Regions from separate parts of the Alkalihalobacterium alkalinitrilicum genome, predicted to be linked through region 1. Evidence: predicted binding sites of a transcription regulator. Region 1 holds the regulator's gene; the other holds the start of a gene.

Region 1 (3,436 bases):
GCTTAATGAACTTATCCCCGTTCATCATTGACTGCAGGGAGGCTTGAATCGATTTCATTCTAATCTTCCTCCTTTTGTGCTTTCTTTTGTCTCAACTGTTCCATCATTTTCTCAAATTTTTCTTTCTCCAGAGTAAATTTAGGATCTTGAGATTGACTTTTAACTGGTTTCTCTTCCGATGACTTTTCATCTTGCTCTTTTAATAACCACTTTGGTAACTTATCTTTACGAACATACGATTTTTTCGCTCGTCCTTTTTCATTTGGTTTAACTTCTTTTTTCACTTGTTGATAGGCTGTATTTTTTTGATACTCTAATTTCGCTAACTCCATTGCTTCTTTTACGGTTTTTATATTTTTCCTTGACCAATGCCCCGCAATTTTGTCAATTAAAGACTTCGTTAATTTCATATCATTTCGAATAAGTACAGAATCTAAGAGTACATTTACAACGCCTGGCATTAACTGATAATCAAGGATTAAACTTTCAATGATTTTTACATCGGCTAACGGCACTTTAGCTCCATCTGATCGACTTTCTAGTAAATCTAACGGTGATGTCGTTTCATATAAAACGATCATCTTTTCTTCTTCCGTCTGAGGTTCTTTTCCGACCATTTCTCGATGTTTAACTGGGTGAGTTTTCAACCCTAAAGTCGGTGGTTCATTACCATACTCAATCTTATACCATTCTTGTGCCCGTTTTCTTAATTCATCTATATTCAACTGGTCATCATGAAGGAGGGCTTGCTGGATTAAACGGCTCATTTCCAAAGGCTGAATGCGGTAAACAAAAGCAAGACGAACAATTACCTTTCTAAGCTCAACTGTGAGTAATTTTTCAGCATTAATAAATGTAGCTAGGTCCGCTTCCATCAATTGAAAATCAAAGTTATGATCTGCAAACACTATCTCAAAATTTTGGCCTCGTTGAATAATATCTTTATTATTGTCAATTTCAAGAGCTTCAAGCACCTCAGTTTGGTGATGAGTCGCTATTTCAGAATGTGACAAGGAAGTAAATACTTCATCGAAAGCGTACGTAACTTCTTCGAATTCATCATGGTTTAATTTATCAATTAAAAATCGCTCTCTAATTTGGCGATACTTTGTCTTCCCTAATCGATTATATAGATAAACACTTAATACGTCATTTGTAAAAAATGCCTGTGGTGACATTGGAGGTTGAAGATCATATAAATAGGTGGATGTTTCAGCGTTTCGTTTCTTATAAGTTTTTAATAATCCAATCGCTTCTAATTTCTTTCGTTCTTGAAAAAGTTGATGTAACGGTAAGTCCATACTAATCATCAATTGACGATGCGTAGCCTCCTCACTCCAATACACATCATCCTCTAATTCACTCCACAACGTCATATACAAGCTATACGCTATAGCACCAATGAGTGGTTGATATAATAAAATGAGTACTCTTTGATCTTGAATCGTTAATTGATCTGTCGCTCTAATCATATAACGGTCTACTGGCAAAAGCTCTTTCCAATGCCATTCCATTCCATACCACCTAGCCTAACTTTATGTTATAAAAAAGTGAAAAAGAGCTCTCAGCAAATTGCTTAAAGCTCAATTTATTTCTTAGAAGTATTTCGATCAATGAGATCTTTTAATTCATCGATAAAAACATTAATATCTTTAAATTGACGATAAACCGAGGCAAAGCGCACATAGGCAACATCATCAACATTCGCTAAAATTTCCATCACTAATTCCCCGACATCTCGGCTCTCAACTTCACTCATTCCTTTGCCACGTAGTTCTCGTTCAACTTTTGTAACAATTTCATTGAGTTGTTCTAGAGATATTGGTCGTTTTTCACATGCACGAATAAGTCCTCTTAATATTTTTTCGCGACTAAACTCTTGACGGGTACCGTCTTTTTTTACAATGATGATCGGGTGCTCTTCTACGGTCTCAAACGTTGTAAAGCGATAATTACAAGCTTCACACTCTCTTCTTCTCCGGATCGACTTCCCTTCATGGCTTGGTCTAGAATCAAGCACTTTTGTTCCATTAAATTCACATGCTGGACAACGCATTTGGTATCAACTCCACTTTGTCTTGCATTTGGGCGTACATTCAATAATTCTCTACTCTCTTAATAATAAATAAAAACTCGACGAATGACAAGAAATCGTTCATAAGAGAGACAAAAGAATAAAAATGTCTAAACTTCTGATCTATACAGACGCGAATCAAAAAGAGGCGGTAGAAACCACCTCTTTTATTAACTACAATGCTTGAACTTTTGTTTTTTCAACTTTAATAGGACCCATTCCTCTAGGCACTTCAATGATTTCGCTTGTTGTAGCCTGTAATGCTTTAGATATATAATTAGAAGCTACATTCGGGTCAATTCGATCGCCGCAAGTGTAAACATCTATACTTGCGTAACCATGTTCAGGAAAGCTGTGGATCGTTAAATGAGATTCTGAAATAATCACAACTCCACTAACACCATGTGGGGCAAATTTATGAAACGCAACTTCACGTACTTCAGCCCCCGATTCCAATGCAGCATCAACGAAAACTCTCTCAATAAAATCCATATCATTCAACTTCTCTACGTTACATCCCCATAATTCCGCAATTACGTGACGACCCATAGTATCCATAAGTTGAATCCCCCTTTTCGAAAAAATTTCATGCCTTCTGAAGCATGTAGGAATGTTAAAGTACCACGGGGGAAAGTTAGTCCAGAGAGGTCCTAACCCTTTGAGTAGCTTACTATTCCTGGTTTGCTTAAGTGAAGTTCACGTGAATTAGTATACTTGTTTTATTTTTGATTTGCAATAAGAATTTAACAAGTATTTTATCGCTTAGAATTGAGTTTTACCCATTGTTTTTACGACTAAACGGGTGGTCTTTAACATTATCTCAAGTCCCCTGAACTGACACTCCATCGAGCAACATTGACTGAAGTTCTCACATTATTGTTGACCGACCGTAGTACCAATATACAATCAATGACTTCCATCTGAAAAGACAAAAAAAGCTGATATAAGCTATTTAGACCCTCGAACGTGTATAGTGCGAGGTCCAATCACAACCCCAAACTATCTAAGGTGTCTCTTCGCTTAAATCAGCTTTCTTATCGCAAACTAAAGTATTTTAAACATGAAGTTTCGCATCATTTACAATATTACTTGCCACAAGGTTTACAAGATCAACAACACGGCAAGAGTAGCCCCACTCGTTATCGTACCAAGCTAACACTTTTAATTGTCTGTCACCTAATACCATTGTTGAAAGACCATCAATAATCGAAGAATTTTCGTTTCCGTTAAAATCAATTGAAACTAGTGGCTCATCTGTGTAACCTAATATGCCTTTTAATTCATTATTAGCAGCATTTCTTAATACTTCATTTACTTCTTCAACCGTCACATCTTGCTTCACTTGAACAACAAAGTCAACTA
Region 2 (3,436 bases), 2.1 Mb from region 1:
AACGGTGAAAACTATCAAAAATCTTCTGATACACAGTATAAGCAGGGTAATAAGTTGATTAGTTATGTCAATGCTGAAGGTTTAGACCGTGCGCTAGATGTTGGTTGTGGTAATGGTCTAACTACATTAGAATTATACGAAAAATGGCCACAACTACAAATTGATGCTTTCGATCTATCTGAGAGCATGATTGACGTAGCTATTGAAAATCGTCAACAACGTGGAATTCAAGAAAATAACGTTAATTTCTACGTGTTGAATGCTTTAGATTTAGACGAGAGTAATCAATACGACCTAGTATTCAGTAATGCAACATTACACTGGGTGACAGATAGTAATTTAATGTATCAAAAACTATATGATGCATTAAGAACAGGTGGGAAACTAAATGTTCATCAAGGTGGAGCAGATTGCTATAAAGGATTACATGATATAGTAAGAATGGCAATAGATGAATTAGATTTACAAATGTATTATCAAAACTGGACGTACCCAATCTATTATCCTACTAAAAATGAATATGAAAATTTACTCAATTCAATAGGATTTAGAGACGTGAAAGTTATTAGTGAAGAGACCGATGGTAAGGAGTATTCGAATTTAGTTGAAAATTTTGCGAACGCTGGAATGTTACCTTACTTTTTACAATTACCAGATGATAACATTAAAAATAAGTTAAGAAATCATTATTATAAGTTAGCTAATTCACTACCTGTTGATCAATATACACATCGTTTGTATGCTCTAGCAAAGAAGTAATGAAAGGAAGGAGCAGTCATTATGGATATCGAAATTTCATTTATAAATATGTTAAGTGATACGCAAAAAGAACAAGTTTGGGACCTTCTTTGTGAATGTGATCGTGAATTTATTCCGCCACTCTCGGCAAGGAATAGTTCGTATCAAGGAGTTTTAAGTGGTACTACTGCTACAGATGAATTACCGACTGCTTATTATAAAGAAATGTTAGGTCAATTGTTCTTAGTTGCTGAATATCAAGAAAACATTATCGGATTTATGACCTTTAAACATAATTATGAATGTGAAGAGTTAAAAAAGGTGTTGCCCAATAACTATATTACGACAATTTGTGTAAATAAGGATATTCGAAATAAAGGTATAACTAAGAAGTTCTATCACTTTATGGAGAATAAACTACCAGAAGAGTATCGCTTACCATACATAACTACACGTACCTGGAACGCTAATGTGGCACATATTCGAGTGCTAGAAAAATTGGGGTTTAAAGTAGAGGAAACTTTGCTTAATCATCGTGGAGAAGGTATTGATACGATTTATTTTTCAAAGTTACAATCGTAATGTTTCGAGGGCTCTCTAAGACGGATAATCTTTCTTAGAGGCCTTCTTTTTTGTTTTTTATTTTACTTAATTTCGAAGAGTGTTGAATTAACAGTACTTTTGAAAGGGAGCGCAATTGCAACTAAGAAATTTCTTTAATTGCGTCGATTTTGTTTAAGATTTATCTTGTTATCTCTTAATTTCTCTTTATTTTCACATTTTCTATAGTTGACAAATAAAATGCAATAATGACAAATTCACAATATGTAGTATAGATTTTATTCTTTGGAACACAATATATTGATTTGGTGATTATTTTATGTTACGCTTGTCCAAGTTACCCGTAATCATGAAATTGTTGGTAACTCTCCAAAAAAGTCAAACAACTTTGTTACATACAACATGTACAGCATAAGAAAAATAGATTTAGTTACAAATGAGAGGAGCTATTCGTATGACGATGATGATGTCGAAGGTGATGACGATCAACAAAGAAAGACTAAACGATGATATTAAGGTGTTTCCTCAAGTTCATCCAATTACAGCAGACATGAACATTACGAAGAAGGGTGTTTCCCGACTTGTAATGCTCGATCGTTACACATTTAAAGACACAGAAAAGAAAACACTTAAAGAAGGGGACTTCGTCGTTTTAACAGTAAAAGATGATCCTAAGTTTCCAGCGAGAGGTTTTGGATTTATTCTTGAAATCGATAGAGAAGCGAATAAAGCCAAAGTCCTTGTTGATGAAGAATTCCATGGTGTTTTAGATGAACCTACAGAAATGAAAACAGGCATCGTCGAACGCTCATTAGATACAATTGAAAAACCATTAGAAATTTATTATGAACAGATTGCTAAACGTGTAGCAACTGGTTTAGCATCTGTTGAGGTGGATGAGAAAAAGCGCCAAGAAACCTTTGAAAAGTTTTATCATGAACTATTTCGCATGAATTTCATCCCTGCTGGACGTGTCTTATATGGTGCAGGTGCTGGAACAGATGTGACGTACTTTAACTGTTATGTTATGCCATATGTAAAAGACTCGAGAGAAGGCATTTCCGAACACCGCAAACAGGTCATGGAAATTATGAGCCGAGGTGGCGGAGTCGGAACAAATGGTTCAACGCTAAGACCACGTAACACTTTGGCAAGAGGCGTGAATGGTAAATCGTCAGGATCGGTTTCATGGTTAGATGATATTGCGAAGTTAACACATTTAGTTGAGCAAGGTGGCTCAAGACGTGGGGCTCAAATGATCATGCTATCAGATTGGCATCCTGATATTTTAGAATTTATTATTTCTAAAATGCAAAATCCACGTATTTTGCGGTTCTTATTAGAAACGACAAAAGATGATCAAATTAAAAAATTAGTAAAAGATAAATTAAAGTTCAACCCGCTGTCTGACGTTGATCAAGCGATGTATCAAGGCATCGTTAACTTTAAAAATGTTGAAGGTCAAGGCGGATTTGACGATAAAGTGATTAAAGAAGCAGAAGAAAAATTGACGGTTGGTGGAACGTTTACTGTCAATAATTCTGAGTTTTTAACTGGTGCTAATATTTCTGTATGTTTAACGAAAGAGTTTATGGAAGCTGTTGAAAACGATGCGAACTATTCTTTACGCTTTCCAGACGTAGAAAACTACTCAGAAGAGGAAATGGCGATCTATAATAATGAGTGGCATGAGTATGGAGATGTTCGTGAGTGGGAAAAACATGGCTTTAAAGTAAGAACATATCGCACGATTAAAGCGAAAGAGTTATGGAACTTAATTAATATATGTGCAACATATTCTGCTGAACCAGGTATTTTCTTTATCGATAATGCCAATGACATGACAAATGCAAAAGCATATGGTCAAAAAGTAGTGGCAACGAATCCTTGTGGTGAACAACCACTTGCACCGTTTTCAGTTTGTAACTTAGCTGCGATTAATTTAGCTGAAATGGCTGATAAAGAAAATAAAGTTGTTGATTTTGCAAAGTTACAACAAACGGTTGAAGTTGGCGTTCGTATGCAAGATAACGTAATTGACGCTACTCCGTATTTCTTAGAACAAAATACAAAGCAAGCAAAAGGTGAACGTCGTGTGGGGTTAGGTGTGATGGGACTCCATGACTTACTTATCTAT

Evidence for each region. Region 1 encodes NrdR, which represses ribonucleotide reductase genes. Its sites were predicted from a motif close to AACACNATATATNGTGTT; they were not measured.
Region 2: a site for NrdR is predicted at 1,589-1,606, ahead of BK574_RS11715 (vitamin B12-dependent ribonucleotide reductase). Genes of this name have one in related genera too.

The regions. Positions count from the first base shown of each region.
Region 1 covers NZ_KV917368.1:4,636,382-4,639,817, reverse strand. The annotation lists gene dnaI (primosomal protein DnaI) at 1-58, opposite strand, end outside; gene BK574_RS22450 (replication initiation and membrane attachment family protein) at 60-1,514, opposite strand; gene nrdR (transcriptional regulator NrdR) at 1,589-2,056, opposite strand; gene speD (adenosylmethionine decarboxylase) at 2,249-2,632, opposite strand; gene BK574_RS22435 (glyceraldehyde-3-phosphate dehydrogenase) at 3,129-3,436, opposite strand, start outside.
Region 2 covers NZ_KV917368.1:2,489,658-2,493,093, reverse strand. The annotation lists gene BK574_RS11725 (methyltransferase domain-containing protein) at 1-759, shown strand, start outside; gene BK574_RS11720 (GNAT family N-acetyltransferase) at 781-1,320, shown strand; gene BK574_RS11715 (vitamin B12-dependent ribonucleotide reductase) at 1,754-3,436, shown strand, end outside.